DNA from 2 places in the Clostridium sp. HMP27 genome. Region 2 is predicted to be linked to the other one. Evidence: a T-box and tRNA genes for the amino acid it is inferred to sense, from the RefSeq annotation. Region 2 holds a T-box; the other holds one or more tRNA genes.
What was found. The T-box of region 2 lies ahead of asnS (asparagine--tRNA ligase). A T-box ahead of a tRNA ligase gene usually reads a tRNA of that ligase, here a tRNA-Asn.
Positions count from the first base shown of each region.

Region 1: it has a tRNA-Asn gene. The T-box ahead of asnS (asparagine--tRNA ligase) is inferred to sense a tRNA for this amino acid. The anticodon was not compared.

Region 1 covers NZ_JMFY01000044.1:486-13,910, forward strand. The annotation lists gene murD (UDP-N-acetylmuramoyl-L-alanine--D-glutamate ligase) at 1-1,322, opposite strand, end outside; gene DP68_RS17025 (glycine--tRNA ligase) at 1,732-3,123, opposite strand; T-box leader at 3,167-3,334, opposite strand; tRNA gene DP68_RS17030 (tRNA-Asn) at 3,399-3,473, opposite strand; gene lysS (lysine--tRNA ligase) at 3,685-5,196, opposite strand; gene greA (transcription elongation factor GreA) at 5,212-5,694, opposite strand; gene dusB (tRNA dihydrouridine synthase DusB) at 5,848-6,822, opposite strand; gene DP68_RS17050 (type III pantothenate kinase) at 6,813-7,610, opposite strand; gene DP68_RS17055 (thioesterase family protein) at 7,752-8,135, opposite strand; gene ftsH (ATP-dependent zinc metalloprotease FtsH) at 8,250-10,058, opposite strand; gene hpt (hypoxanthine phosphoribosyltransferase) at 10,138-10,674, opposite strand; gene tilS (tRNA lysidine(34) synthetase TilS) at 10,677-12,068, opposite strand; gene spoIIE (stage II sporulation protein E) at 12,174-13,425, opposite strand, start outside.
Region 2 covers NZ_JMFY01000008.1:4,396-25,258, forward strand. The annotation lists gene DP68_RS04420 (amino acid ABC transporter substrate-binding protein) at 1-234, shown strand, start outside; gene DP68_RS04425 (amino acid ABC transporter permease) at 246-887, shown strand; gene DP68_RS04430 (nitronate monooxygenase family protein) at 979-2,061, shown strand; gene DP68_RS04435 (MarR family transcriptional regulator) at 2,045-2,497, shown strand; gene DP68_RS04440 (beta-ketoacyl-ACP synthase III) at 2,517-3,524, shown strand; gene DP68_RS04445 (acyl carrier protein) at 3,558-3,782, shown strand; gene fabK (enoyl-[acyl-carrier-protein] reductase FabK) at 3,821-4,762, shown strand; gene fabD (ACP S-malonyltransferase) at 4,780-5,682, shown strand; gene fabG (3-oxoacyl-[acyl-carrier-protein] reductase) at 5,722-6,468, shown strand; gene fabF (beta-ketoacyl-ACP synthase II) at 6,470-7,711, shown strand; gene accB (acetyl-CoA carboxylase biotin carboxyl carrier protein) at 7,711-8,178, shown strand; gene fabZ (3-hydroxyacyl-ACP dehydratase FabZ) at 8,201-8,632, shown strand; gene DP68_RS04480 (acetyl-CoA carboxylase biotin carboxylase subunit) at 8,637-9,974, shown strand; gene DP68_RS04485 (acetyl-CoA carboxylase carboxyl transferase subunit) at 9,987-11,726, shown strand; gene DP68_RS04490 (S8 family serine peptidase) at 11,773-12,969, opposite strand; gene DP68_RS04495 (DMT family transporter) at 13,104-13,535, opposite strand; gene DP68_RS04500 (dUTP diphosphatase) at 13,619-14,110, opposite strand; gene DP68_RS04505 (AEC family transporter) at 14,331-15,269, opposite strand; gene asnS (asparagine--tRNA ligase) at 15,296-16,687, opposite strand; T-box leader at 16,775-17,012, opposite strand; gene surE (5'/3'-nucleotidase SurE) at 17,081-17,836, opposite strand; gene DP68_RS04520 (alanine/glycine:cation symporter family protein) at 18,069-19,481, shown strand; gene DP68_RS04525 (permease) at 19,545-20,090, opposite strand; gene DP68_RS04530 (permease) at 20,087-20,566, opposite strand; gene DP68_RS04535 (ectonucleotide pyrophosphatase/phosphodiesterase) at 20,664-20,863, opposite strand, start outside.

The sequences.
Region 1 (13,425 bases), on a different contig from region 2:
AACATATCAAAACTTGCACAAGCCGGAGACAAAGTTACAATATCTCCTTCCTTGGCTTCATCCCTTGAAACCTTTATGGCTTCTTCAAAAGATTCTACCATTATAATTCGAAGTGGCATATTGTTTTTCTCTATAACCTTTTGAAATGCTTCCCTTATTTTATTTTTGGTCACTCCTAATAGTATTAGTGTTTTTATATATGGATATCCTTCTTCCGCTAAAATATCAAAAGATATCTTTTTATCATATCCACCAGCTATCAATATTACAGGTCTTCCAAAGGCTTTCAAACCCGCTAGTGTTCTAGTTGGGCTAGATGCTATTGAATCATTATAATATTCAACTCCATTTAACTCCCTTATAAACTCCATTCTATGTTCTACACCTGCAAATGTAGTAGCTACCTTTTTCATAGTTTCTAACGATACATCTTCATAGACACAACAAAATGCGGCTAATAGATTTTCTATATTATGCATACCCTTCAACTTCACTTCATTTTTAAAGCATACTTCTTTTCCCATAACATAGAGTTTATCATTATAGTAATATGCTCCTTTATCTACTTTATCGCTTATACTAAAAAGAAAAACCCTACCCTTTGCTTCATTTACCATATCTCTAGTAATGCTGTTATCTCTATTTAAAACCAATAAATTATCATTTGTTTGATTTAAGTATATATTTTTCTTTGCATTTATATATTCTTCCATACCATTATGCATATCTAAATGATTAGGTGACAAATTTGTTATAAGCGCTACTTCCATATTCTCATGAATAGTCATAAGTTGAAAGCTTGATAATTCTAAAACTACTCTATCTTCTTTACTAATTTCTTCTATCTTAGAAAACAAAGGAGTTCCTATATTTCCTCCCACCCATGTTTTATAGCCTTGTTCACTTAACATTTTATATATTAGTGTTGTAGTAGTAGTCTTTCCATCACTTCCTGTAACCCCATATATTTTTCCAGGGCAATATTTTACAAACTCTTCCATTTCCGACGTTATATATGCACCCTCACGCTTAGCATCTAATAGTTCAGGGCTATCTATTCGCATAGATGGAGTTTTAAATATAACTTCATATCCTTTAAGCTTTGTTAAATAATCTTTTCCAACAACTAATTTTACTCCCTTTGTCTTTAAACTTTCTACTATTTCTCCAAGCTCAGCTTCGCTTTTCTTATCAAAAGCTGTTACCTTAGCATTCAATTTTACTAATAAATCTATTAACGGTCTATTACTTACACCTATCCCTACTACAGCAGTTTCTTTTCCTTCTATAAATTTCTTAAACTCATCAAATTGTCTATTCATTATTTACCTCCATGCATAATTTCTATATTAAATTATATCACTTTTCTTCTTCTATAATTATATGTCCCTAAGCAATTCAATGTCAAAATATATACAAATTTATATAAAATTCATCAGCAATTCATGTCGAAATTGTAAGAAAATACTTAATTTAAAGACTTTATTATCAGGTATTGCAAAATTATATATATATGCTATACTAATATTGTGCCGTAAGGAAACATTAATATAATTCCCCAAGTTTTAATTGAACATATAACATATCCCCATGATTAAACCCTATAATTGCCGGAGTTATTCCGGCACTTTTTTTATTTAATTTTATATATGGTTTTTTATTATATCAATATAAATCAAAAGCTACGACAAATGTCGCAGCTTTTTTTGATTTATATATTAAAATTATATATTAAAATTTAACTTTTTCTGAAATGAAGTTAATCAACTCATCAACTTTTATTCTATGCTGTTCCATCGTATCTCTATCTCTTATTGTAACAGTATTATCTTCTAAAGTATCATAATCTATAGTTATACAATATGGAGTTCCTATTTCATCTTCTCTTCTATATCTCTTTCCTATACTTCCTGCTTCATCATAATCTACATTAAACTCTTTTCTTAACATATCATAGATCTCTGTAGATTTATCGGATAATTTCTTTGTTAATGGTAATATTGCAGCTTTAAAAGGAGCTAGTGCCGGATGTAAATGTAGTACTGTTCTCTTATCTCCGCCTTCTAGTTCTTCTTCATCATAAGCATCTACAAGAAATGCTAGTGCAACTCTATCTGCACCTAAAGAAGGTTCTATGCAATAAGGAACATATTTTTCATTAGTGGTTGGATCTAAATAAGTTAAATCTTCTCCCGAATGCTTCATGTGCTGTTTCAAATCATAGTCAGTTCTATCAGCAACTCCCCATAACTCTCCCCAGCCAAATGGGAATAAGTACTCTATGTCAGAAGTTGCATTGCTATAGAATGAAAGCTCTTCAGCAGAATGATCTCTCATTCTTAAGTTTTCCTTATTCATACCTAAGTTTAATAGGAAATTCCAGCAATAATCCTTCCAATATTTAAACCATTCCAAGTCCGTTCCTGGCTCGCAGAAGAATTCTAATTCCATCTGCTCAAATTCACGAGTTCTAAATGTAAAATTACCTGGAGTAATTTCATTTCTAAAGGACTTACCTATTTGGGCAATTCCAAAAGGCACCTTCTTTCTGGAAGTTCTAAGCACACTTTTAAAGTTTACAAATATACCTTGAGCCGTTTCTGGTCTTAGATATATTTCTGATTTAGCATCATCAGTTACTCCTTGAAATGTCTTAAACATAAGATTAAACTTTCTTATATCTGTAAAGTTCTTTTCACCACACTTAGGACATACTATATTATGCTTATCTATATATTCTTTTAACTCTTCATTAGTCCATCCATCTGCACTGGCTACTTCCGCGCCTTGCTCTGTCATATGGTCTTCTATTATCTTATCCGCTCTAAATCTTGCTTTACATTCTTTACAATCCATTAACGGATCAGAAAATCCACCAACATGACCTGAAGCTACCCATACTTCTCTATTCATTAATATAGCTGCATCTAATCCTACATTATACGGGCTTTCTTGAACAAACTTTCTCCACCAAGCCTTTTTTACATTATTTTTAAATTCCACTCCCAAAGGACCATAATCCCAAGAATTCGCAAGACCTCCATAAATATCTGAGCCTGGAAAAACAAATCCCCTATTTTTACATAATGCTACAACCTTATCCATGGTTTTTTCAATAGCCATATATATTCCTCCTTTAATTTAAAATATAAAAAAGACTCTACCATAAAGGGACGAAAGTTTCTCTTCCGCGGTTCCACCCTTTTTGGCACAGCCCTGCTTTTCTAATCCTTACACTCCAAAGCTCCATTCATAATAAAACCTTAACTATTCACACCAGCCATAGTCTCTCTTTAAAAACTCTATTACTACTCATCTTTTTCATTGTGCATTATTAAATTACTATATATTTTATCAGATGCATATAATTTGTCAATGCATTTCCCAAAAAATAAAAATGGCTCCGCGAAAAGGATTCGAACCTTCAGCCTATCGGTTAACAGCCGAGTGCTCCACCGTTGAGCTATCGCGGAATATCATTTGATATTATTATAACATATTTTTTATTAATTTCAACCACTTTTATAAAATTTTTCATAAAATTATGGGAAATCATGAAATAATTTAAACAAGAAACATATGATAACAAAATTAATATAAAAAGCCTATTAAATAAACTTTCTATATTAATTTTTGCCTATCATATATTATTTATCATTAATAAAAACCACTTTATAATTTTTACTACTGATTGTTCATTGGTTTCATAGTTGGAAATAGTATAACATCCCTTATAGATGCAGAATTTGTTAAGAACATAGTCATTCTATCTATACCTATTCCAAGCCCACCAGTTGGAGGCATACCTATTTCTAGAGAATTTATAAAGTCATCATCCATCATGTAAGCTTCATCATCTCCTAGTTCTCTTTCCTTAAGCTGTTGAACAAATCTTTCCTTTTGAACTATAGGATCATTTAACTCTGAATATGCATTACATACTTCTCTTCCATATATAAATCCTTCAAATCTTTCAGTAAATGCTTCATTTCCTCTCTTTTTCTTAGTAAGAGGAGAGTTTTCCACTGGATAATCTAATACAAAAGTAGGCTGTATTAGCTTAGTTTCACAAAACTCTTCAAATAACGCTATAAGAACATCTCCCTTAGTGCACTCACTAAGATTCTTCTTAAACTCTAGGTGCTTTTCTTTTGCAATAGCTCTTGCTTCTTCATCATCTTTAATAGCATTATAATCAATGCCAGCATATTCCTTTACTGCATCTACCATAGTAACTCTTCTCCATGGTGGAGTAAAATCTATTTCTGTTTCTTCATACATTACCTTTGTAGTGCCAAGAACCTTTTCACATACATAAGCCATCATATTTTCAGTAATTTCCATCATATCATTATAATCTGCAAACGCTTCATATAACTCTATCATTGTAAATTCTGGGTTATGTCTTACACTTATTCCTTCATTTCTAAAGTTCTTACCCATTTCATATACCTTTTCAAATCCACCTACTATAAGTCTCTTTAAGTAAAGCTCTGTAGCTATTCTTAAGTACATATCTATATTTAAGGCATTATGATGAGTATTAAATGGTTTTGCTGCAGCTCCTCCAGCTATAGGTGAAAGTACAGGAGTTTCAACTTCTAAATATCCTCTGTTATCCAAAAACTCTCTTATAGCTCTTATAATAGCTGTTCTTTTCATAAAAGTATCTCTAACATCTTGATTTATAATTAAATCTACATATCTTTGTCTATATCTTAAATCAGGATCTTTAAGACCATGCCACTTTTCTGGAAGCGGTTTTAAAGACTTTCCAATTAACTGAAAATCCAATATGTGTACAGATACTTCTCCTGTTTTTGTTTTAAATACAGTACCTTTTATAGAAACCCAATCACCTATATCAAAAGTCTTATACTCTTTTAACTTTTCTTCACCAACATCATTTATCTTTATATATAATTGAAGTTTACCATATCTATCATGAATATCAGAAAATCCAGCTTTTCCATGAACTCTCTTAGACATCAATCTTCCTGCTACAGTGACTTCTTTTCCCTCTAACTCTTCATAATTTTCCTTAACTTCATTTGATGTATGAGTTCTTTCTACTTTATATACATCAAAAGGATCCTTACCTGCAGCTTGAAGATCAAAAAACTTTTGTCTTCTTTCTTGAATGAGCTGATTAAACTCTTGTTCCTCATTTACTAAATTCTTTTGTTCATTTGACATTTTTTCATTCCTCCATTAACTTCTTCTTACTGACAAGACCTCGAACTTATTTACGCCATCAGGAACAGCAACCTCTACCATATCTCCTGGCTTTTTGCCAATTAAAGCCCTACCTACAGGAGACTCATTGGAAATCTTGTTTTCTAGAGGATCTGCTTCTGCTGAACCTACTATAATATATTCTACTTCTTCATCAAATTCAAAATCCTTAACCTTTACTATAGTACCTACATTAACAGTATCTGATGGTACTTCACTTTCATCTATAATACTAGCATTCTTTAGCATATTTTCAAGTTGCATTATTCTTCCTTCAACAAAAGCTTGTTCATTTTTAGCTTCATCATACTCGGAGTTCTCACTTAAATCTCCAAAGGAAATAGCTACCTTTATTTTTTCAGTTATCTCTTTTCTTTTTACAGTTTTTAAATACTCTAATTCTTCTTCTAATTTTCTAACACCCTCATAAGTCATTATATACTTCTTTGAATCGCTCATTTTATTCTCCCCTTTAATTTTGCTAAATGCTTTTTTATATATTATTATGATTATACCTAATTTATGCAAAATATATGTAATTCTGTCACTTATCCAATCATTTAAGTAATTATAAAACAGCATTAAATCAATGTCAACTTTTATCCAATGACTTTATTCTATTCTCAACTCTTCTTTATATTGAAGTAATATATCCAATACCCTTTGTGATTCCTTCTCGTTATTTATCATATTTTTTATGTTAGTACAGTTTTTTAATCCCTTTATATACCAGGATACATGCTTTCTCATTTCCCTTACTGCCTTATGTTCCCCATGATAGTAAATTGACCTTTTAAAATGTTCAACACACATATCTATTATCTCGGAAGATGTAGGATACGTTACTTTTTCTCCACAAATTTTTTGTTTAACCTGTCTAAATATCCATGGATTTCCCAAAGCACCTCTTCCTATCATTATGCCATCACAACAAGTTTCTTCTTTAATTCTTAAAGCGTCTTCCGCAGTAAATATATCTCCATTTCCTATCACTGGAATGGAAACCGCTCTTTTTACTTCCCTTATTATATCCCAATCTGCTTTTCCTTCATACATCTGCTCTTTTGTTCTACCATGAACCGTTATAGCATCTACTCCCGCCGCCTCAAGTTCCTTTGCAAACTCCACAGCATTTATACTATTCTTATCAAATCCTTTTCTAAACTTAGCAGTAACAGGCTTATTGGTTTTATCTTTTATAGCCCTAATAATAGATGCTGCTAGTTTGGGATCTTTCATAAGAGCTGAACCATCTCCATTTTTCACTATTTTAGGAGCTGGGCATCCCATATTTATATCTATAAGGCATATATCATCATTTTGATTAAAATATTCCTCACATATATCTGCCATTATATTTGCTTCGTGTCCAAATATTTGTACAGCAATTGGCAGTTCTTTTTCATCGAATCTAAGCATTTCCTTTGTATTTTCACTTTCATAATAAAGCGCTTTTGCACTTATCATTTCAGTATATATAAGTCCCGAGCCCATATCTTTACATAATCCCCTAAAGGCAATGTCTGTAACCCCTGCCAAAGGTGCTAAAAAAACACTATCTTCAAAACTTAAATTTCCTATTTGCATGAAGAAATTAGCTCCTTATTTTTTTCATATATTAATCTTAATCCTTCTAGGGTTAGAAATGGGTCTATTTCATCTATACATTTTGTTTCTTCACTTATTAGCTTAGCTAATCCACCAGTTGCAATTACGTATGGATTTTGCTCTCCAATTTCAGTCATTTCTTTTCTCATTTTCTCAACTATATATTCTACTAATCCACTGTATCCATATATTATTCCAGCCTGCATACTTGTTATAGTAGTCTTAGATATTACAGATGGTGGTTTTACCAATTCAACTCTAGGGAGTTTTGCTGCCCTTTGAAATAATGCTTCTGAAGATATCTTTATACCCGGACATATGGTTCCCCCTAAATAGTTTCCTGATGCAGTTAGTGCACAAAATGTTGTAGCAGTACCAAAATCTATTATTATAGCAGGTCTATTAAATTTTTCATGAACTGCTACTGCATTTACTATTCTATCCGCTCCCACTTCCTTAGGATTATCGTACTTTATATTAATTCCTGTCTTCACTCCAGGCCCTACAATTATAGGTTTTATTTTAAAATACTTCTGTATCATATGTTCTACAGAATACATGATATTAGGCACTACAGAGGAAATTATAACCCCTTCCACATCAGAAATATCTAAATTATTTTGCACAAATAATTGTATAACTTGTATTCCATATTCATCTGCTGTTCTTATAGAATCGGTGGACAATCTCCAGTCTGCAATTAGCTCTTTTCCATCATAAAGACCTAATACCATATTAGTATTACCGGCATCTAGAACTAAAATCAAAGTTAATCACCACTTTCTTAAAATTCATAATGTATTATGTGTATATTGTGTAGTTATTGACGTTTACATACACACAATTATAAGTTAAAAAAGAGCATCTGTAAATTATAAAGTCCAGATACTCCACGGCTTTAACAATAATTACTTCAACTTTTTCATAAAATCAATACTATCTACTATATACCTTATATGTATTCCTTCGCCTATTTTATTTCTTTCGTCCCATGCAGTAACCTTAAAAAATAACTTTTTTCCTTCTATTTTATCAAGCACTGCCTCACATTTAACCCTCATATCTTTTGGAGTAGCTCTTATATGATCCACATCTACCTTTATCCCCACTGTTGTAAGTTCAGAGTTTAAATGTAACCCCACCGAACTCTTTGCTGTACTTTCCATTAGTGCAATCATCGCTGGTGTAGCAAATACAGGCAAGTCCCCAGAGCCATAAAAAATTGCAGTATCTCTATCTGTAACTGTTATTTCAGCAACTGCACTTATGCCTTCCCTTAAATTAAAATCCACTTTATCATCCCGCTTCTGTATAAAATTTTATAACAACAAAATTATTATATCACTAAACCCAAATACTTGGTAAATAATTTAAAAAAACAGAGGTAATAAACCTCTGTTTAATCATTAATTATTATTGAATATTTCTTCAAATTCATTTGCTTCAAGTTTTTCTCTTTCTAATAGAGCTTTAGCTACAGCATGAAGCTTACTTATATTTTCTCTAAGCAATGTTTCAGCTTTATTATATCCACCATCTATAAGCTCTTTTATTTCCTGGTCAATCTTAAAAGCAACTTCTTCACTATAATTCTTAGCTTTACCTATATCTCTTCCTAAGAACACCTCATCATGACCACTTCCAAAAGCTATAGGTCCTAGTTTTTCACTCATACCATAGTCCATAACCATCTTTCTAGCTATGGTACTTGCCCTATCTATATCGTTTTTAGCTCCAGTGCTTATATCCCCTATTATGAGCTTTTCAGCTACTCTTCCACCAAGCAAGCCTACTATCTCATCTAAAAGCTTTGATTTTGACATATATGAACTATCCTTTTCAGGAAGATGCATAGTATATCCACCAGCCATTCCTCTAGGAACTATACTGATTTGATGAACAGGATCTGCATGAGGTAAAAGTTTCATAACCACGGCATGACCTGCCTCATGATATGCAGTGAGTCTTCTGTCATCCTCATCAATTACTCTGCTTTTCTTTTCTGGTCCAGCTATTACTCTTGTAACAGCTTCCTCTAGCTCATCCATACCTATTTCTTTTTTATTTTGTCTAACTGCTAAAAGTGCAGCTTCATTCATTAAGTTTTCTAAATCTGCTCCTGTAAATCCTGGAGTTCTTTTTGCAAGAACATCTAGTTTTACTTCATCTGCAAGAGGTTTGTTTTTTACATGTACTTTTAATATTTCTTCTCTTCCCTTTACATCTGGAGCACCTACTACAATTTGCCTATCAAATCTTCCAGGTCTTAATAATGCAGGGTCTAATATATCAGGTCTATTAGTAGCCGCTATCATTATGATACCTTCATTAACTCCAAAACCATCCATCTCTACTAGTAGTTGATTAAGAGTTTGCTCTCTTTCATCATGTCCCCCACCGAGACCTGCACCTCTTTGCCTACCCACAGCATCTATTTCATCTATAAAAATAATACAAGGTGAATTCTTTTTCGCTTGATCAAATAAGTCTCTTACTCTAGAAGCTCCTACACCTACAAACATTTCTACGAAATCTGAACCTGAAATACTAAAGAAAGGAACTCCAGCTTCACCTGCAATAGCTTTAGCTAGTAATGTCTTTCCTGTTCCAGGAGGTCCTACAAGCAGAACTCCTTTAGGTATTCGCGCTCCCATTTCTATATATCTTTTAGGTTGCTTTAAGAAATCAACTATTTCAGCAAGCTCTGCCTTTTCTTCATCTGCCCCCGCCACATCATTAAATGTAACCTTTTTTCTATCTGGTGCAGCCATCTTAGCCCGGCTCTTACCAAAATTCATTACGCTTCTATTGCCTCCACCACCTTGTGATTGTTGCATAAACATGAACCAAAACACTACAAACATAAGTATTACCAAGGCAGTAGGTAGCCAATTTAGCCACATAGGTGTTCTAGCTGGAAGTGCATATTTTTCTATCACTTCACCGTTTTTATCATGTGTACTCACAAATTCATTAAGTCTTTCAAACGGAACTATAGTTTCATACTGAGTACCATTTTTTAAGTTACCCACAACTGTCATTTTATCTTCTTTAACTTCAAAACTTTTTATTTCATTGTTGATCCAGTGCTTTTGGAATTGATTAAAATTAATTGCTGTTGAACTCTCATTAGTTCTCGCCAAGAATAGCGCAGCAAAGATGACCATTATAAAAACTATAACCCAGGCCGTTGCACTTGAAAACTTTTTATTCATTCCTGGCCCCCCTCTCTTTGTTGTTATATTGTAAAATTGTATCATATCAAATATTTATTTACAATAATATTAGTAGTAATTATTTATAAATTTCTTCCTTTAATATTCCTATAAAAGGAAGATTACGATATTTCTCTGCATAATCTAATCCATACCCAACTAAGAAGAAATCCGGAACTTCAAACCCCATATACTTTGCATTTATTTCAACTCTTCTTCTCTCAGATTTATTTAAAAGACAAGCTATTTCTATACTAGATGCTCCTCTTCCCTTTAGATAATCTACCAGATATCTCAAGGTAATTCCTGAATCAATTATATCTTCTATTAACAGGACATCTTTTCCTTCTATTTCAAAGTCTAAATCCTTTAAAATTCTCACAACACCTGAAGTACTTGTAGAATTACCATAGCTAGAAACAGCCATAAAATCCATAATGCACGGTACTGTTATTTCTTTCATTAAATCAGCCATAAATGGAACTGAACCTTTTAATACTCCTATAAGCATTAAATTCTTATCCTGATAATCCTCACTGATATCTCTACCTAATTCTCTTATCCTTCCCTTAAGCTTTTCCTCACTATAAAGTATTTCTTGAATGTCTTCTCTCATATTTACCACTTTTCTTCCTCACTTTCTAGTTTTATTTTAAGTATTTTATTTGTAGTTTTATCTACTTTAAATTTATCACTTATTCTATAACCTACAATCCATGCTATTTCTTCTCCAACACATATAATAGGTATATCGTCTCTTATAGATTTAGGTACTTTTAAATCCATAAATATATCCTTTAATTTTTTAGTACCTTTCATACCTAAAGGTTGAAATTTATCTCCTTCTTTTCTATATCTAAGACTTATATTACCATTAACCTTTTGATAATCGAAGTATTGTTCCCATGAGTTCTCTCTTACTCTTTCAAGAAACTTTTTATCTAATATACTTGCTTCAATATTAAACTTACCTATTTTGTTCTTTTCATTAAGATGTATTTCGTAAATTCCTAAGTCCCTTTCTATTTCATTTTTATCTTCTTTACTTAATATTATTTCTCCATAATTGTTTAAAGCTCTTATACCTCCAGGAAGTTCAATTTCCTTTCCAGTATTTCCTCTTTGCAGCGATATTACATACTCTACATGTACCCTTTCAAAGTTAACAAGATTTCCTTTAACCACTTCAACTGCTTTTCTAATCATTCTACTAAGCAATGCCTTATGTTCATTAAATGCTTCACTTTTAATTTTAACTTTATTTGGAGTCATAATGCAATATTTTCCAAAAAATTCTTTAGACTTTTTTTCTATGAAGTCATTGTCAACTTTTATATTTTCTCCAAGTCTGTTAACTACCTCTATTATATGCGAATTAAAATTTTCTTTTATATAAGGAATTAATTCCAATCTAACTTTATTTCTACTATATATATTTTGAAGATTTGTTTTATCTATTCTCGGATTAATATTGTTTTTATCACAATAATTTTCTATCTCATCTCTAGTAATCTTTATTAAAGGTCTTATGTATATCCCATCCCTAACAGGTTTTATGCCCTCAAGTCCTTCAAGTCCAGTTCCCCTTATTATCCTCATAAGTATGGTTTCACATTGGTCATTAGCATTATGAGCTATGGCTATTTTATTTGCATCTAGTTTGGTTAAAAGTTCTTGAAAAAAAGAATATCTCGCTTCTCTTCCAGCCATTTCTGAAGATATTCCCCATGCATTAGATAGTTCATCAATATTAACTCTTTTCGAGTAAAATTCAATATTATTCTTCTCGCAAAATCTCTTCACGTATTCTTCGTCTTCATCGGCATCTTTTCCTCGAAGTCCATGATTTAAATGAGCAGCTACAATCTCTATAAAATATGTATTCCTCAAAGTATTTAAAATATGTAAAAGGCACATAGAATCTGGTCCCCCAGAAACACCTACGATTATTTTATCTCCTTTATTAAACATTGCATTTTCCTTAATAGTTTCTATTATCTTTTGTAACATTTTTAACCCTTCCTTAAAAAACTAATATGGATAATTATATCATAAATAAAAAATTAAAAACTAGAATCCCTACAATATAATAAAGGATTCTAGTTTTTAATGAATTTAATATAAATTATAAACCTTAGAAACCACAACAGTCATGTCATCCTTTATTTTGCCTTTACTTAATTCCTTTGCCCTTTTTATGATATTATTAGAAAGTATCTCAGGATCATTTGTATTGTCCTTACTTAAATATTCTACTAACCAATCCGATTTACCCGCTTCTTCATTATCATAATCAAGCACTCCATCACTAACCATTATTATCATATCACCATTTTTAACTTGTTTTTTTATTACTTCTGTATCTACCTTTTCTAACACACCAATAGGAAGACTCTTACAATCCATTGTTTCAATTTTATTTTCCGATTTGATTAAAGTTGCTGCTGCTCCTACCTTTATAAATTCAGCTTCACCTGTATATAAATCTATAGTATTTAAATCTACAGTAGAGAACTTTTCATCCTGGGAAAAATTAATAGTCATAAGTGAGTTTATTGTATTTATAGCCGTTAGTTTATTAAATCCAAGTTTTACAAACTTATTTATCAAATCTACTGCTGCAGAACTTTCCTTTCCTGCTTGAGGACCTGAACCCATTCCATCACTTATCATAGTCAAATAAGTTCCATTATTAACCTTTTGATATAAATAACTATCTCCATTATGTTTTTCTCCGTCTTTACACAATCTAGATACATATGAAGCAACATGAAACTTAGGAGTTTCTTCTAATGTAAAGTTACACGTATTATCCTTAGGATTTATATTGCATCCGTCATCGCTTACGCTCATAATCTTACCAGTAATTGAGTTAATTAGAGGTAAAATATCTTTAACACATTTCTGAGTTCCTCCGCAAGCATCCATAGTCATATTTACGAGCACTCTTCCATCATTATCATTGTAACAAAAAACATCCTTAAATTTAATGTGATTTTTATTTAAAACCCTTGTTATATCATTTTCCATATACTTGTTAAATTGCGTACTTGAATCCATCTCTTCAACTATTTCATTTACAGCAACTGAAATATTTCCGATTTGATTAGATAAGAACTCCCTGCACTCTGCCAATCTCTTTCTCCACATTTCGTTCACGATATAACTTTTTACTATTTCTTCAGTATTTTTTATAAGAAGTGATCTTTTTATACATTTTCTTTCTATTTCATAAGGTACTTTTTCTCTTTTATTTTGATAATTATCTATTAACTCTACAAATGCTGAGTAGGTGTAGAAACTTTCCCTTTTCCAGCACATAGATTTCATATTACAATTACTGCATACTCTATCTGCTAAATTCTCT
Region 2 (20,863 bases):
GTTGAAGCAGTAGTTATTGATGAAATAGTTGGAAGATACTATATGACTAAAAAGCCAGGAGTATATACTGTATTAGATGATTCCCTTGAAGAACAACCAATGGGAGTAGGGTTTAGAAAAGCTGACGGTAGCTTTAAGGATGAAGTAAATAAAATTCTCGATGAAATGAAAGCTGATGGCACAGCTAAAAAGATATCTGAAAAGTGGTTTGGAAAGGATCTTATTAAAAAATAGAGGTGAAATAAATGGATAATCTTCAATCATCAGTACTATTTATATTAAAGGGAAGTATAGTAACAATTAAACTATTTTCTGTTATATTTTTATTTTCTATACCAGTTGCAGTAATATTATCTCTTATGAAGGTTTCTAATAATAAAATATTAAAAGGAATAATTGGAGTATATACATGGGTGTTTAGAGGAACACCCCTTTTACTTCAATTGTTTTTTGTATACTTTGGTCTTCCGGTTACAGGGGTAAAATTATCTCGTTTTGCAGCAGCATCAATTGCTTTTATATTAAATTATTCAGCATATTTTACAGAAATATTTAGAGCTGGAATTGAGTCTATAGACAAAGGACAATATGAAGCTGCGAAGGCTTTAGGGATGAGTTATTCACAAATCATGAGAAGAGTTATAATACCTCAAGCAGTAAGAAGAGTAATACCTGCTACTTGTAATGAGGGCATAAGCTTAGTAAAGGATACAGCATTAGTAGCAACCATAGGTATGGAAGAGCTATTACGAGCAGCTAAGCAAATTCTTTCAAGGGATTTTACCATTACGCCTTTTTTTATAGCTGGATTTATATACTTAATATTAACTTCTATAGTGGTGATATTTTTCAAAAATGTGGAAAAAAAATACGCCGCTTTTGAGTAAATTTTCAAATTTTTTATTGACTTTATTTTTTTTTAGATATATACTTTGACTATCAAAATATTTGAATATCAAATAGTAGGGAGGGGAGCTTATGAATATTCCTCCTTTGCAAATTGGAGATCTAACCTTAAAAGTTCCTATTATACAGGGGGGCATGGGAATAGGAGTTTCCTTGTCAACTCTTGCAGCAGCAGTAGCGAATGAAGGAGCTTTAGGAGTGATTTCTGGGGTGCAGATAGGATTTAGAGAAGAAGACTTTAAATCTAATAGCAAAGAGGCTAATATTAGAGCTTTAAGAAAAGAAATAAGAAGAGCAAAAGAACTAAGTCCAAAGGGAGTTATAGGGCTAAACCTAATGGTAGCTATGAATAATTACGAGGACATGGTAAAAACAGCAGTAGAAGAGAAGATAGATATTATAATATCAGGAGCAGGATTACCAACTGTTTTACCAAAGCTTGTAAAGGGAAGTACTACTAAAATAGCACCTATAGTTTCATCAGCTAAGGCGACTAGAGTTATATTAAAGTTATGGGAAGAAAAGCATAATTATATCCCAGATTTAATAGTAGTAGAAGGTCCTAAGGCAGGAGGACATCTTGGTTTTAAGAGAGACGAACTAGAAGTTATCGAAAAATATGATTTAAGTAATATATTAAAAGAAGTACTTGATACTGTAAGTGAATATGAAGCTAAGCATAATTGTAAGATACCTGTTGTAGCAGCAGGTGGAGTATACTCAGGGAAAGATATAGCAGAGCTTTTAAGTATTGGCGCTTCTGGAGTACAAATGGGTACTAGATTTATAGGAACTTATGAATGTGATGCTGATGAAAAGTATAAAAGAGCATTTATAGAAAGCAAAAAAGAAGATATAGAAATAATTCAAAGTCCAGTTGGAATGCCAGGAAGAGCTATAAAGAATTCATTTATAAAGAGTGTAAACGAACAAAGACCTAAAATAGATAGATGTTATAATTGTTTGAGAAAATGTGACCCTAAAACTACCATATATTGCATATCTAATGCATTAATGGAGGCAGTTAAGGGAAACATTGAAAATGGGTTAATATTTACTGGAAGTAATGGGTATAAGATAACTAAATTGGTTACAGTAAAAGAGCTTATAAATGATCTTATTAAGGAAGTGATGGAGTATGAGCAAGTCAATTAGCATACTAAATGAGTTACTGGTGGAATTGTTCAATGATATCCTCACTATAGAACAAAATGCATTACAGTCCGGAGCGTTTAAAGATTTATCTGTGACTGAAATACATACTATAGATGCCATAGGCATGTATAGTAAAAGAACTATGTCTGAAGTTGCACAAGAGTTAAGAATTACTGTAGGAACCTTAACAACTGCAATTAATCATCTAGTAAGAAAGGGTTATGTAGAAAGAAAAAGGTCAGAGGAAGACAGAAGAAATGTATATATAAGCCTTACTAAAAGAGGAAAGCTTGCCTATAGAATTCATCAAAAGTTTCATTCAGATATGATTAAAAATACCATATTAGGACTTAATGGCGAAGAGGAAAGAGTTCTTATGGATTCTCTTGAAAAATTAAATGGTTTCTTTAAAAGTCATTATGACATAAAAAATTAAGAGAAGGAGACATAATTAAATGAATGAGGTAGAAATTATAGCAACAGGTAGCTATGTTCCAGATAGAATAGTTACTAATAAAGAGCTTTCTGAATTTGTAGATACAAATGATGAGTGGATAAGAAGTAGAACAGGTATATCAGAAAGAAGAGTTTCACTTAACGAAAATACATCAGATATTGCAGCAAAGGCAGCAATTAATGCCTTAAAAAGTTCTAACTTATCTGCTGAAGATATCGATCTTATAATAGTTGCTACAGTTACACCAGATTGTTACACTCCTTCTACTGCATGCATTGTCCAAGAAAAAATTGGAGCAAGTAAGGCCACTTGTTTTGATATTTCGGCAGCTTGCTCAGGATTTATATTTGGATTAAATATTGCATCTCAGTTTATAAAGACGGGTGCTGCAAAAAATGCATTAGTAATAGGAGCAGAGACATTATCAAAGATTTTAAACTGGAATGATAGAAATACCTGTGTATTATTTGGTGATGGAGCTGGTGCAGCCATTATAACAAAAAGTGAAAAACAAGGTATAGTAAGTTTCCATACTGGATCAGATGGAACAGGTGGAAAATTTTTAAGTTGTACTGCGGCACCTTTAAAGGTAAACAATGAAGAATTTAATAAGAAGCTTAAGGGTTCCTGTGAAAATTCCATTTATGAGGAATTGTTTTTATCTATGGAAGGTAAAGAAGTTTTTAAATTTGCAGTAAGAGCTATGAATGAAACAATTAAAGAATTATTAAAATCAAATAATTTAACTATTGATGATATAAATTATGTGATTCCACATCAAGCTAATTTAAGAATAATAGAGCATGTTGGAAAGAAGCTAAATATAGATAAAAATAAGTTTTATATAAATTTACACAAGTATGGAAATACGTCTGGAGCAAGTATTGCAATAGCACTAGATGAAGCTAATAAGAGTAATCTTTTTAAGAAAGAAGATAAATTAATATTAGTAGGATTTGGTGCAGGACTTACTTGGGGCGGAACCTTAATAAAATGGGCTATATAAATTGAGATATTTAATTTTGAGGAGGGTACAAAAATGGTTTTTGAAAAAATAAAAAATATTATTGTAGAACAATTAAATATAGAAGAAGAAGGTCTAACTTTAGAAACTAGTTTTGAGGAATTAGGAGTGGATTCATTAGATCTTTTCCAAATAGTTATAGAAATTGAAGAAGAATTTAATCTTCAAATAGAAGATGCAGAATCAATAAAAACTATAGGCGATGCAGTTAAATTTGTAGAAAATAATATAGAAGAATAAAATGAGGCCTTTTAGTATTAAATTTTTGGAGGTCAATGATGAAAAGTAATAAATTTTGTGAAATGATAGGTATTGAATATCCAATTATCCAAGGAGCTATGGCATGGATAGCAGATAGTAGTTTAGCTGCTGCTGTATCTAATGCAGGGGGACTTGGAATTATTGCTACTGGCAATATGCCTGTAGAACTTGTAAGAGAAGAAATAAGAAAAGCCAAAGAGCTTACAAATAAGCCGTTTGGAGTTAATATAATGCTTTTAAGTCAAAATGCTGAGGAAGTTGCAAGGATAGTTTGTGAAGAAAAGATAAAAGTGGTAACCACAGGTGCAGGGAGTCCAGGAAAGTATATGGAGATGTGGAAGAGCCATGATATAAAAGTTATCCCAGTAGTAGCTTCAGTAGCACTTGCAAAGAGAATGGAGAAAGCAGGTGCAGATGCAATTATAGCAGAAGGATGCGAATCAGGAGGCCATGTAGGAGAACTTACAACTATGGCATTAGTGCCTCAGGTAGTAGATGCTGTAAGTGTTCCTGTAATTGCAGCAGGAGGAATTGGAGATAAAAGAGGAGTAGCAGCAGCCTTTATGCTTGGAGCAGTAGCAATACAAGTAGGAACAAGGTTTTTAGTAGCTAAGGAATGTAATATACATGAAAATTATAAGCAAAAAGTTTTAACTGCTAAAGATATAGAAACTGTAGTCACAGGAAGAAGTACAGGTCATCCTGTAAGAGTACTTAGAAATAAGCTTACAAGAAAGTTTCAAATCTTAGAAAAGGAAAATGCTCCTTCAGAAGAGTTGGATAAATTAGGAAAAGGCGCATTAGTAAAGGCCGTTAAAGAAGGAGATTTGGATAATGGGTCCTTTATGTCAGGTCAAATTGCTGGCTTGATAAATAAAGAAGAAACCTGTAAAGAAATAATAGAAGAAATGTTTGATTTAGTAAACTTATTAGAAAAAATTAATAAAGATATTAGATAGATAAAGAGGAGATAAGTATGAGTAATTCAAGTAAAGTAGCTTTCATTTTTCCAGGACAGGGAGCTCAATATGTAGGGATGGGCAAGGAATTATATGAAAATCATCCTAAGTGTAGAGAAGTATTTCAAGAGGCAAGTTATGCTTTGGGTTTCGACATGGCAAAGCTATGTTTTGAGGGACCTGAGGAAAAATTAAACAGTACAGAATTTACTCAACCAGCTATTTTAACTGTAAGTATCGCAGCATTAAAGCTACTAGAAGAAGAAGGGATAAGACCTGATGTAGTAGCAGGATTAAGCCTTGGTGAATATTCTGCATTAGTTACAGCAGGTGTAATTAAGTTTAAAGATGCAGTAGCTTTAGTAAAGAAAAGAGGAAGGTTTATGCAAGAGGCTGTTCCCAGTGGAATAGGTGGAATGGCTGCAGTGCTAAAACTTGATGAAAAGCAAATTTATGAAGTATGTGAAATAGCTAAAGAAAAGGGTATAGTGGAACCAGCTAACTTTAACTGTCCAGGGCAAATAGTTATTGCCGGGGAAATGGAAGCTTTAAGTTATGCTTGCGAAATAGCTAAGGAAAAGGGAGCGCTAAAAACTGTAATGCTTCCTGTAAGCGGGCCTTTTCATAGCTCTATGCTTAAAGATGCGGCAGATAAGCTTTATGAGGAACTACAAAACTTAGAGATCTCAAAGCCTAATATACCTGTTATAACAAATGTTACAGGGGAATACATGAATGAAGATAGTATCAGGGAGACATTAAGACTTCAAGTTATGACTTCTGTAAAATGGGAACATAGTATAAGAAAAATGATAGAAGAAGGTGTAGAGTCCTTTATAGAAATTGGGCCTGGAAAAACCTTAAGTTCTTTTGTAAAGAAGATAGATAGAAAATTAAAAACTATTAATTATGGAGCATAATCAATTGCTCCATTATAAGTTAGAGAAGGAGTTGTTAGTTTGGATAGAGCACTGGAAGGAAAGGTGGCTATAGTTACTGGAGGAAGCAGAGGCATAGGAAAGGCAATATGCTTTAAACTTGCGAGCCTAGGAGCTAATATAGTAATTAACTATAGAAGTAGTAATAATTTAGAAGAACTAGTTGGAGAGATTAAAGGCATGAATGTAGAATGTATTGCTATTAAAGGAGATATAAGTGATTTTACCGAATCAGAAGTTATAATAAAGGAAACAATAAATAAGTTTGGAAGAATAGACATTCTTGTAAATAACGCAGGTATAACTTTAGATGGATTGGTCATGAGAATGAAAGAAGAAGACTTTGATAAAGTTATAAATGTAAACCTAAAGGGTGCATTTAATTGTATTAGACATGTATCTTCTGTAATGGTTAAACAAAGATATGGTAAAATAATAAATATGTCTTCTGTAGTAGGAATTACAGGTAATGCAGGCCAAGCAAACTATGCTGCTGCAAAGGCAGGAATAATAGGTCTTACTAAAAGTGTAGCTAGAGAACTAGCATCAAGAGGGATAAATGTTAATGCAATAGCACCTGGCTTTATAGAAACCGATATGACAAGTAGTTTATCAGATAAAGTTAAGGAAGAATCAGTAAAGAGTATACCACTTAAGAGATTTGGAAAAGCAGAAGATGTAGCAGAATTAGTGGCGTTCTTAGCTTCTGATAGTGCCTCATATATAACAGGTCAGGTTATAAATGTAGATGGAGGAATGGTGATATAACTTGGAAAATAGAGTAGTAATTACAGGAATGGGAGCTATAACTCCCCTAGGAAATAATGTTAAGGATTTTTGGAATGGTCTAAAAGAAGGAAAATGTGGAATAGATTTCATAAAGGCATTTGATACAGAAAACTTCAAGTCCAAACTAGCAGCAGAGGTTAAGGATTTTAAGCCAGAAGATACAATTGATAAAAGAGAAGCTAAAAGAATGGATAGATATTCACAGTTTGCAGTGGCAGCTGCTGTAGAAGCTATGGAAGACTCAAAGCTTGATTTAGAAACTATAAATAAGGATAGGCTTGGAGTAGTTGTAGGTTCTGGAATAGGTGGGATAGACACTGTTGAAAAGCAACATGGAACTCTTGTGGAAAAGGGACCTGGTAGAGTACATCCATTGTTTATACCAATGATTATAAGTAATATGGCAGCAGGAAATATTGCTATAAGATTTGGAGCAAGAAATATATGTACAACAGTTGTTACTGCCTGTGCTACAGGTACAAATGCCATCGGCGAAGCATTTGAAATGATAAAATCGGGAAGAGCAGACGTAATAATAGCGGGAGGAACAGAGGCATCTATAACTCCTCTTTCAGTAGCAGGCTTTATAACATTAACTGCTTTAAGTAAAAGTACAGATCCAAGCAGAGCATCAATACCTTTCGATAAGGAAAGAGCAGGATTTGTAATGGGAGAAGGAGCAGGGATAGTTGTTTTAGAATCTTTAGAACATGCATTAAAAAGAGAAGCTAATATATATGGTGAGGTAGTGGGCTACGGATCAACTTGTGACGCTTATCATATAACATCTCCAGCACCAGGTGGAGAAGGAGCAGCAAGAGCTATGAAAATGGCGCTAGAAGAAGCTAATATTAAACCAGAGGATGTTTCTTATATTAATGCTCATGGAACAGGAACAGAAGTTAATGATAAACTTGAAACAGCAGCAATAAAACTAGTATTTGGTGATAAGGCTAAAGAAGTACCAGTGAGTTCCACTAAATCTATGACTGGACATCTTTTAGGAGCAGCGGGCGCAGTAGAAGCTATAGCTTGTATAAAAGCTATGGAAGATAGTTTTATACCTCCAACCATTGGATATAAAGTTCCTGATGAAGAATGTGATTTGGATTGTGTTCCAAATAAGGGAAGAGAGAAAGAACTTAAATATACAATGTCAAACTCATTAGGTTTTGGTGGACATAATGCAGTTATTTTATTAAAAAAATGGAGTGATAAGTAATGGATTTTAAGGGAATTACTGAACTTATTAAGGTAATGAGTAGTTCTAATATAAAACTTCTTGAGGTTCAAGAAAATGGAATATCAATAAAGATGGAAAAGGATTCACAAGGTATAGTTATTAAAAACGAAACACCTGTAGTCAATCCCCCAAGTTATGATATTCTTGATGAGGAAGTAAGTAGAGATTTAGCTGTAGAAAAAAAGGAAGTAGTAAATGATGTCAATGTATATACCATAACTTCACCTATAGTGGGAACCTTTTACGGTTCACCATCACCTGATAAAGATTCTTTTATAAAAGAAGGAAAAGAAGTGAAGAAAGGTGATACTATTTGTATCATTGAAGCCATGAAGCTTATGAATGAAATACAAAGTGAAGTGGATGGAGAAGTTTTAGAGATTCTTGTAAGTGATGGAGATATGGTAGAGTATGGTCAGGAAATGGTAAAAATAAGAAAGCTTTAATTTATAAATAAGCTAGGAGGTTATTATGGAAGGTTTAGATATAAAAGATATTATGGAAATAATTCCTCATAGATATCCATTTTTATTGTTAGATAAAATAGAGGAATTAGAACCAGGTAAAAGAGTAGTAGGAATAAAAAATGTTACTATGAATGATAACTTTTTTCAAGGTCATTTCCCAGGTAACCCTGTTATGCCAGGAGTGCTTATAGTTGAAGCTTTAGCTCAAGCTGGTGCAGTAGCAGTTTTAAGTCTTGAGGAGTTTAAGGGTAAAACTCCATATTTTGCAGGAGTTAATAAGGCTAGATTCAGAAAAAAGGTTGTACCAGGGGATACTTTAAAACTTCAAGTAGAACTTACTAAATTAAGAGGAAATTTTGGTGTTGGAGATGCCGTTGCATTAGTAGGTAATGAGAAAGTAGCGGAAGCCGAAATTATGTTTATGATAGGGTGATTATATGTTTAAGAAAATATTAATAGCAAATCGAGGAGAAATTGCAGTAAGAATAATAAGAGCATGCAGGGAAATGGGAATAGAAACTGTTGCAGTTTATTCCACTGCAGATAAAGATGCGCTACATGTTCAAATGGCAGATGAAGCAGTTTGCATTGGACCCCCTGCGTCAAAGGATAGTTACTTGAATGTAAAGAATATCTTAAGTGCTACAGTACTTACAGGTGCAGAAGCAATACATCCTGGATTCGGATTTTTATCTGAGAATAGCAAATTTGCACAAATGTGCAATGAATGTAACATAACATTTATAGGCCCTGATGCTGAAACCATAGACTCTATGGGTAATAAATCCAATGCTAGAAAAATGATGATAGAATCAGGGATTCCTGTAATCCCTGGAGTAGAAGAAAAAATTACGGAAGAAAATATAAAGGGCATAGCAAATGATATAGGATATCCAGTTATGATTAAGGCATCAGCAGGTGGCGGCGGAAGAGGAATAAGAATTGTAAGAGAAGAAAAAGAATTATTGGATGCGTTTTTTGCAGCAAGGGAAGAATCTAGAGTTGCCTTTGGAGATGATGACGTATATGTGGAAAAGTATATAGAAAATCCTAGACATATAGAAATTCAAATCCTTGCAGATAACTACGGAAATGTGCTATATCTAGGAGAAAGAGACTGTTCTATTCAAAGAAGAAATCAAAAGGTTTTAGAAGAGGCTCCAAGTCCAATAATGACTGAAGAATTAAGAAGTAAAATGGGAGAGGCAGCTGTTAAAGCAGCTAAATATGTAAATTATAAAAATGCCGGAACCATAGAATTCTTAGTAGATAAACACATGAACTTTTACTTTATGGAAATGAATACAAGAATACAAGTGGAACATCCTATAACTGAGTTTATAACTGGTGTAGATTTGATAAAAGAGCAAATAAAAATAGCATCAGGAGAGAGATTGAAATTTACACAAGAAGACATTCAGATAAAAGGGCATGCTATAGAATTTAGAGTAAATGCAGAGGATCCTTCAAAAAACTTTATGCCGTGTCCAGGAAGAATAGATGGATTATTTATGCCAGGGGGATTAGGTGTAAGGGTAGATAGTGCAATATATGAAGGATATACTATATCTCCATATTATGATTCAATGATAGGAAAACTCATTGTATATGGAAAAGATAGAAATGAAGCTATAAATAAAATGAGAAGAGCATTAGGTGAATTTTTGATAGAAGGACTTACAACTAATATAGAGTATGCATTTAAGATTATTGATAATGCGGAATTTAATGAAGGAAATTATGATACAGGATTTGTAGGTAGAAACCTAATGTAGGAGATGATTTTGGTGTTTAAAGGATTATTTAAAAAGACTAAATATATAACCGTAAGTACTCAAAATTTAAATACATCAGTAAATGATAAGGAAGAACAAAAACCTAATATTCCAGGAGGAATGTGGGAGAAGTGTGAAAAGTGCGGGCAAATAATATATATCAACGATTTGAAGGAAAATAATAAAGTATGTAATTTTTGTAAGTATCATTTTAAGATGCCTGCATATGAAAGAATAGAATCTATTTTAGATGAAGGAAGTTTTCAAGAGCTAAATAAAGAAATGAAAACTTTGAATCCATTGGACTTTGAAGGATATGAAGAAAAGGTAGAGCTTTCAAAGGAAACTACAGGACTTAAAGAAGCTGTTATTACAGGAACAGGAACTATAAATGAACAAGATGTTGTAATTTGTGTTATGGATAGCAGATTTTTAATGGCAAGTATGGGATCTGTAGTAGGAGAAAAGCTTACAAGAGCAATTGAATTTGCAACTAAAAAAGGATTACCTCTTATAATTTTTACAGCATCAGGTGGTGCTAGAATGCAGGAGGGAATGTTCTCTCTAATGCAAATGGCTAAGGTTAATTCAGCACTTGCAAGATTTAAGGAAAAGGGATTACTATATATTTCTGTAATTACAAATCCTACCACAGGAGGAGTTACTGCTAGTTTTGCAATGGTGGCAGATATAGTAATTGCAGAGCCAGGAGCACTAATTGGTTTTGCAGGAAAAAGAGTTATTGAGCAAACCGTTAATGAAAAGCTTCCAGAAGGATTTCAAACAGCTGAGTTTATGTTAAAGCGTGGATTTATAGATAAGATAATTCACAGAAAAAATTTAAGAAATGCCCTAGGATATTTAGTAAAGGTTCATAGAAATGACTGTATTAAGGATATTAATAACATTGAAAACAATGAAGACGGTAAGGAAAGTATTGAAGAATGCAATGGATTAACGGCCTGGCAAAAGTTAAACCTTGTTAGAAAGGCTAATAGACCTACTGCTCTTCACTATATAGATAAAATATTTGATAATTTTATAGAAATGCATGGAGATAGATACTTTGGAGATGACGGATGCATAATAGGTGGAATAGCTACTATAAATGGCATGCCTTTCACAGTAATAGCTCAGCAAAAAGGTAGAGATCTAAAGGAAAATATAAAAAGAAATTTTGGAATGCCAAATCCTGAGGGATATAGGAAGGCATTAAGACTTATGAGGCAAGCAGAAAAGTTTAAAAGACCTATTATTTGTTTTGTGGATACACCAGGAGCTTATCCAGGTATAGGAGCAGAAGAAAGAGGTCAGGGGGAAGCTATAGGAAACAACATTTTAGAAATGAGTCAAATCAAATCTCCTATTATTTCTATAGTAATAGGGGAAGGCGGAAGCGGAGGAGCTTTAGCTTTAGCCGTAGCTGATGAAGTATGGATGCTTGAAAATGCCATTTATTCTATATTAACTCCTGAGGGATTTGCAAGCATACTATGGAAGAATTCTTCAAGGGCCGAAGAAGCTTCGGAGATAATGAAAATAACTGCACAAAACCTAAAAGAGTTTAAGATAATAGACAAGATTTTAAAGGAACCATCAGGAGATGCATCTACAGATGTAGAAAGATTATCCGAAGAATTAAAGATAAGTCTAATAAGCAAAATTAATGAATTATCTTTATTATCAGATGAAGAGTTGTTACAAAAAAGATATGATAAATTTAGAAATATGGGTATGTATTCAGAATTTTAATTTTTAGGGAGTAATGCAATATAAGATTGTATTACTCCTTAGTGACTTATGGAAGTAATTTTTCTATATCTATTACTCCAGCACCTTGTATCCATCTTGATATATTTAGCATATTACAAGATATTTTTAAAAGAGAAGTAACGTCTTTAAATGTAAGATCAGGATTAGTTTCAAATAATAAAGCACAAAGCCCTGATATATAGGCTGCTGCACAGGAGGTACCAGTATATGTGATATAGGGGTCATCTAAAGGTCGAGGATATATACGCCTATTATTACGTTCAGATATATAGTTTATATTAGAGTTTAGAGAACATATATCTACACAAGATGCAGATAAGTTAGGTTTATCTAACTTTCCTACAGGTCCTGAGGATGAATTGGCATAAGCCTTTAAATCATCAGAGGAAGTATCAATTCCACCTACAGTAATACAATTTGATAAAGTTGCTATACCTCTTATAGAACATTCTATGTTTCCATTATGTCCAGAAGGAACAACAACAACTATTCCATTATCAACTGCCTTTTGAAATAACTTAGAAAATAATGATAATATAAATTCATTGTTTTCATGAAGTTCACAAGGTAAGCATATAACCTTTATGTTATAGATATCCTTTTCTTCTATTAGCTTGTTTAAAGAGAATAGTATATTAGATACATAACCCTTTCCTAAGTTATCAAAGGCTTTTATGCAATACAAATTGCTATTAATAGCTACCCCTCTATAAACTCCTTTAGATGCAGATCCATTACCACATAATATGCCGCTTATAAAGGTTCCATGTCCATTATCATCATATGGATACTTATATTGATTTATTAAATCAATAAAGCACTTAATTCTATTATAAGGATTTACTAAATCCATGTGTGGATAAACTCCACTGTCAATTAAGCCAATGGTAATTCCTTTTCCAGTAAGCTTATGATTGCTTTGTAAAGCACATCCATTTGACTTTAATATGCTTTTAGCACAAAGAAAAGCCATTGTATCTAAGGATATATAGCTTATACTGGGAAACTCCAATAGCCGTTCTATTGCATTAGGAGATAAATTAGCTACAATGCAATTTATATCAGGAAGTGAATGAATAACATGGCCTCTATAGCTTTTTATTTTCCCCTCTATTTTTTCTTGGAGCAGCTTACAATGAATAATAACTCTTAAGCTTTTGTAAAGCTTATTTTTTACGAGTACCTTTAAATCAGGGCTTAATTTACTTTTAAAAAAATACATAGTAAGATACTCCTTAAAATTTATTCCATTATATATTATAGTGATAAAGAGATATATATGTGATAAAAACTATATAAAATTTTAAAATTCATTTTGTGAATATTTAGGAGGTACAAAATGTATCTCCTAAGAATTTAACATTTCCATTTAAATATAATAATACCTATAATCATAACTCCAACTCCAATTATTTTTGTTAGTCCAAATTTAACTTGGGCGGAATCAAAAAGTCCAAAGGCATCTATAATAGCAGCGGCAGTTAATTGCGCTACCAATATAGTTGCAATGGAGCAGGTAGGACCAAGTGATTTTATTCCCATCATAACTGTATATATTATTATCACACCTAATATTCCACCGGTAAGGTATAACTTGTTTGCTGCACGTAAATTTTTAAAGCTGCCATTTCCCGAAATTAGAAGTGCTATTAAAGTAACAATTAAGCCAGTACCTTGAACAAATACATTTGTTTCCCAAATTCCTATTTTTTCACCAAGTCTTGTGTTGAATACTCCCTGAAAACTCATAGCTATTCCTGCAATTATCGAAAAAATTATTCCTAGCATAATTAATTTATCACTCTCCTTTTTTTTAGTGTAACCAAAGAAGAATGTAATTATAAAAAAAAGAAGTAGTTAAAAACTACCTCTTAATATCCAATAACCTGTCTTTGATGATTTATGAAATTTTTTTTATGATAACCTTTTTCGATATCCTCATCTGTAAAATTTAAATACTTACCTAATAACAGAAAGTCTTCAAATAAAGTTTGATAGTGATCTTTAGAAGGGCAAATTATAAAATCATTTACATCTATATACAAGTTTGTAAATTTATCTGTTATATCTGCTTGTAAGCTAACATCAGGTATAGTAAGTGATATATCAGTATAGTTTTTTTCAAGGCCTATGGTTAATATAAAATGAAGACAATCCACATATTCTTCCAAGATAACATCTTTTGAAGATGGACCTTTAGTGCTCCAGTACTTAAAGCAACGTGTTTCATTAGCAAGCTCCGCTATTTCAACTTGAAGTGCAAGTAACTTTTGCGGCAAAAGGGGTTTATCTTGAAGATTATGTTGGTTTATTATATATTCATCCAGCTTTTCTTGCATTACAAAAAGATTTTTAAGATTCATATTGTAAGGCCGCCTTTCTATATACTCTTCTTAAGATTTTAGTTACATAATATATTTTATATAAACTTATTAAAAAGTTAAAGGTGCAGCAATCGGTTACATGAAAATTTTTTTATATATGTGTGAAAAATGGATTAAAGTAAATGTGAAAACGGTTTTCTTAGGTTAAATCGTTGATAAATAAAAGAAACACCGCAAAGCGATGTTTCTTTTATTTACATTAGGTTAACAAAACCTTATAAATAGGAATAATAAGTACACTTAATAAGGTACTAATTGCAACCATAACAGCTGCATATTTATAATCTGCATCATAAATCCTTGACATAATAGCTGTGTTGGTCATTGCAGGCATTGCTGCTTGTACAGTAAATACGTTTTTCATTAGTGGAGGAAGTGGGTAAACAAGAATAACAATAAGAACTAGTATGGGGGAAATTACAAAACGACCTATGAGTGACCCGATCATATCCTTATCTACTTTAATTCCCTTAAAATCAACATAGTAAATAGTATTACCTATAAAGATCATAGATAAAGGTGTAGTGATGTTTCCTAAATATCTACAGCTATCTAATATAAAGCTTGGAAGTTTAATACCTAAAAGAATTAATACTATAGCCGATGAAAAACCTAAAAGAGGAGGGGAAATTATTCTCTTTAATGTATCTTTAGAAAATAACTTAGCTCCACCAGTCTTTCCATCTTTACTTATTTCATAAACCCCAATTGTCCAAAAGAATGTTGTATTTGCTATATAATATAAAAGTACATAAGGAACACTTTGTTCTCCAAATAGAGCTAGATTTACAGGAAGACCCATATATATGGTATTTGATACAAAGAATATAGATTGGAATGCTCCCTGTCTTCCCTTTCTTACTCTAAATATACGACAAAAGATCTTGGCACAAATATAAGATAAAGCAATGGAGGCAAAGGGAACAAATAGTCCCTTGCCAGCATCTAAAAGTTTTTCCTTGTCGAAGTTAACCATTAAGTTATTTATCATCATAGTAGGAAGTCCTATATTGGTAATTAATTTTGCAAAAACCTTAGCATTTTCTTCATCAATCCACTTTTTATGTGTTAGAAAATACCCTAGTGCTATCATTATTACTATGCTAAATACACTCCCTAAGGCATCTAAAAAAGCCATTGAACTCCCCCTTTAAAAATTATTTATTAAAATTCAGCAGAACCTGTAGTTCTTGGATAAGGAATAACATCTCTAATATTAGAAATTCCGGTGATATACATTATTATTCTTTCAAAGCCTAAGCCAAATCCAGCGTGTTTAGTACCACCATATTTTCTAAGCTCTAAGTACCACCAGTAATCTTCCTTATTAAGGCCTAATTCTTCCATTCTTTTTTCAAGGACATCAAGACGTTCTTCTCTTTGGCTTCCACCTATTATTTCCCCAACTCCAGGAACAAGTAAGTCAGCAGCAGCAACTGTTTTATCATCATCATTTAATCTCATATAAAATGCCTTTATATCCTTTGGATAATCAGTAACAAATACAGGTTTTTTAAATATTTTTTCTGTTAAGTATCTCTCGTGTTCAGTTTGTAGATCTATTCCCCATTCAACTGGATATTCAAAATTTTCTCCGCAATTTTTAAGAAGTTCTACAGCTTCAGTATAGGAGACTCTTTTAAATTCTGAATTAACTACATTATTTAATCTCTCAAATAAGCCTTTATCTACAAAGCTATTAAAGAATTCCATTTCCTCAGGAGCATTTTCCATTACATAGTTAATTACGTATTTAACCATATCTTCAGCTAAATCCATGTCATCTTGTAAGTCTGCAAAAGCCATTTCAGGTTCGATCATCCAAAACTCAGCTGCATGTCTTGCAGTATTAGAATTTTCAGCTCTGAATGTAGGGCCAAAAGTATATACATTTCTAAAAGCTAATGCATAGGTTTCAGCAGATAACTGACCGCTTACTGTAAGATTAGATTCTTTAGCGAAAAAGTCCTTTGAAAAGTCTATATTACCATCTTCAGTTTTGGGAATGTTATTCAAGTCTAAAGTGGTAACCTTAAACATTTCCCCTGCACCTTCACAATCACTGCCAGTAATTATTGGAGTGTGAACATATACAAATGCTCTTTCATTAAAGAATTTATGTATAGCAAAGGCAGCTAGTGAACGCACCCTAAATACTGCAGAAAACATATTACTTCTTGGTCTTAAGTGTGCTATAGTTCTTAAGAATTCAACAGTATGTCTTTTCTTTTGCAGTGGATAATCTGAAGATGAAAGTCCTTCAATTATTATTTTTGAAGCGTGTAATTCAAAAGCTTGCTTTGAATTAGGTGTAGCCACTACCTTTCCTTCTACTGTTAAGGATGAGCTTATAGCAAGTTTTGTAATTTCTGCAAAGTTATCAAGCTTATCATCAAATACTATTTGAACATTTTTAAAGAAACTTCCATCATTTAATTCTATAAAACCAAATGTTTTAGAATTTCTTTGAGTTCTTATCCACCCAGATATGCTAATTTCTTTGTCTGTAAACTTTTCTGTTTCTCTGTAAAGCTGTTTAATTAATATAGTTTCCATAGTTATCCTCCCTATATCTAATTATATTATGTAAAAATTTATTTATATGTTATAAATAATTTGTAAAATAAAAAAAGACTTTCATCCTAAAGGGACGAAAGTCTTATATTCGCGGTACCACCCAATTTGCCAAAAGGCCTCTTAGCTACATAGAAAAATCTACATACCAACTATAAGGTGTTGGGAACCTCTAAGCCTACTTTTACGTAAAATTTCGGTTAGAAACTCAAGGATGTTCTTCTGTAAAGGCTTCACACTGATCTTGCACCATCATCAGCTCGCTTTGGCTATATCCTATACATACTCTTCCTATCATAGTTTTTACATATTATTATATCTAATAATTATAATAATTCAAATATTTTCTGTCAAGGTAAAGTTTAATAAGATTATTTATTTAAACCAATTATCAACTTCATGCAATATTTTAAAGTTAGTTAAATCATAATGAAGAGGAGTAATAGTTACATAGCCATTATTAAAGTAAAACTTATCAGTTCCGTCGCCTATATTATTATTTAAAGTACCTCTTAACAGTACTGAAATTTCGTTGTTTTCAGTAGTTGATTCTAAATAATAATTATCATAAGTTCTACCACCGATAGGGCAAACCTGTATTCCCTTAATATCCTTCTCTTCAACACAAGGTACATTTACATTTAAAACTAAATCTTTATAAATTCCATTTTTCATTGCCGTATCTAAAATTTTAGGTGCAAATTTTGCAGCTATATCATAGCAAAGTTTATCCTTGCGTACCTCTGAAGAAATAGCTATTGATGGAATTTTATAAATAGCAGCTTCTATTGCAGCAGATACAGTCCCAGAATAAAGCACATCAGTTCCTAGATTAGTTCCCAAGTTTATTCCTGATATAACCATATCGAAGCTATCACTTGTAAGCTTATCTATTGCAACTCTTACACAATCTGCAGGAGTGCCACTTATACTATAAGCTTTTGATGATACGCCTTGTAAATTTATTGGTCGTATTATAATAGGGTTTTCAATTGTTATTGAATGACCAGTTGCGCTCTTTTGAGCATCTGGTGCAGCTATTACAAGCTCATGGTCCTTTTCTAATTCTTTTGCTAAGGCAAGTAATGCCGGAGATTGTATGCCATCGTCGTTAGTAAGTAATAATTTCATAGTTACCTCCTAAAAATATATTAAATAAAGTATTAATATAACTAATTATGCTAATTACTATTTATTATATATTAATATTATATATTTATATACAAATTATTATCTTCAAAGCTTTTATGAAATATCTGAATTATTATATTCAGAAAAAGTATTTATAGAAATAAAAAAGGTTAAATTTTCATAAGTTATTTGATATAATTTTAGATGCATTAAATAAATAGGAGGGAACAATATGGCAGAGTTTTTTACGAATACCATTGGGCAGGTAAATAATATACTATGGTCTTATGTATTAATTGCGGTTTTGGTAGGAGTGGGTTTATATTTTGGGTTTTTAACAAAATTTGTTCAAATAAGATATTTTAAAACCATGTTTAAGCTTTTAGGAGAAGGTGCAGGAAAGGCTATAACAGAAAAAAATAAAAGTCATGTTTCATCATTTCAAGCATTTTGTATAAGTACAGCTTCAAGAGTTGGAACAGGGAACATGGCAGGAGTAGCAATTGCTATTGCAGCTGGAGGGCCTGGAGCAGTATTTTGGATGTGGGTTATAGCAATCATAGGAGGAGCCTCTAGCTTTATAGAAAGTACGCTAGCACAAATTTATAAGGTTAAAGATGAAAATGGAGGGTACAGAGGTGGCCCTGCATATTATATGGAACAGGGTTTAAATAAGAGATGGCTTGGTATAATATTTTCCATTCTTATAACGATAAGCTTTGGATTAGTTTTTAATTCAGTGCAAGCTAATACTATATCTGTGGCTTTTGAAGAAGCTTTTGGTGTAAATAAGCTTATAGTAGGTGTAGGATTAATAGTCCTAACATCTATTATCATATTTGGAGGAGTAAAGAGAATAGCTCAAGCTGCAGAGGCTATAGTGCCTGTAATGGCAGTAGCATATGTATTGACAGCATTATTTGTAGTTATAAGAAACATAACCTTAGTACCACATATGTTTAATCTTGTAGTTACAAATGCCTTTGGATTACAGCCTTTTGTAGGAGGTGCAATAGGTACAACTATTATGATGGGAATAAAAAGAGGTTTGTTTTCAAATGAAGCAGGTATGGGAAGCGCTCCTAATGCAGCTGCAACTGCAGAGGTTACTCATCCTGTAAAGCAGGGATTTATACAAACACTTGGCGTGTATACAGATACCATTTTAATATGCAGTTGTACAGCATTTATAATACTTCTTTCAGGTGTTTATACTGAAGCTAATTTAACAGGGATACAACTTACTCAGAAGGCCTTGAGTTCACAGGTAGGAAGTTGGGGAAATACATTTATAGCAATATGTATATTTTTGTTTGCCTATAGTTCAATAATTGGAAATTACTATTATGGAGAAACAAATATTGAATTTATTAAGGGAAATAAGGTATGGGTTTTTGTATATAGAATAGCGGTACTTGGTATGGTTATATTTGGAACTGTAGCTAAAGTACAAATAGTTTGGGATATGGCTGATTTATTTATGGCATTTATGGCACTTATAAATTTAGGTGCTATCTTCATGCTTGGTAAGGTAGCCTTAGCTGCATTAAGGGACTACGAAGTTCAATTTAAACAGGGAAAGGATCCTCATTTCAATAAAGATAGCATTCCTAATTTAGAAAATGTTGAATGTTGGGATAAATAAAATATATAAGAATTTATAAATTTAAAAGGCATGCAGTGTATTACATACTACTACATGCCTCTTTTATTTATCAGTTTTTCCAGCATTTAAATAAAGACTTTCAAGTTCATCATGGGATAAGAGTCCTTCTATTATAAAGCCCATGAGGATTATACCAGGAAGGTTTACAAGGAGCCTTGCAAAGGTAAACTTATAACCTAAAGCTGTAAGTTCAAATAAAAATGTTGATATCTTTGTGACACACCAAGCATTCATAAATATTAGTATATTGCTGAATCGTACACCTTTCTTTAATAATACCGTTGTAAAAGGAAAGGCTGCATACATAGGTCCAGCAGCAAGGGAACCTATAAGTATAGAAAGTAATATTCCTAAAAGCCCTGAATTCTTTCCCATATATCTCATCATTGTTTCTCTAGAAACCCATGAATCCATTAATCCTAGCATTATCATTATCGGGGGTAATACTGAAAGCATTTGTTTAAAACTTGATAGCGTTATAGTAAAAGACTTTAACCCAATATTTTTATTAAATAAGGTTAACAGAATAGTAATAAGAATAGAAAATAAAAAGAAACTGTATCTTTTTAATATTTTAGCAAACTTCATTTAAAAACCCACCCTATGATAAGTGCTACAATAAAAGAAAACAAAAAAGCCACAAAGTTTCTTAAAAAAGCAGCTTTTTTGCCAATGTATTTAGATTCTAGAGGCAGAGTAATCACTCCTACCAGCGTTAATGTAGATACAAGTGCTCCAACTTGTGCATAGCCGGCACCATTTTTAAGGAGCATGTCAGCAGTAGGAAACGCAACAAAGGTTGGCATCATTGTTATGGATCCAATTATTGAAGATAAAAATACTCCTAAAACCCCAGAATTCTTACCAATAAAAGTGGATATGACTTCAGGCTTAAGTAGTGCAAGCATTATTCCAACTATAAATATTATCCCTAAAAATTGAGGCATTATATTTTCAAAGGATTTTAGGGATTTAATAAGTGCCTCCTTAGTTTTATTTTTATCTCTAAAGTAAGATAGCATAAGTAGGATTCCAGCACTTATATAAAGTATTAAAGATGACATTTAGACCTCCAATATAATAAGCACTAATATACTATTAGTCTATTATAAAAATGCAAATGGGTGATAGGAGTAATCAAACTTTATAAGGTATGTTGATTTAAATAAACAAATCATTAATTAACTTTCCATCAGTATTCTCCATGGAAATACCAAGTATTTTAGCAAGGGTAGGACCCTCATCAATAATATTAGCTTCTTTAATTATTCCGCCTTTTTTTATATTTTTACCTATAGCTGCAAACATTGTACTGTAATTAGGTTTTAAAGGAGAGTAGCCATGAGTAGCCTTTGTATAGT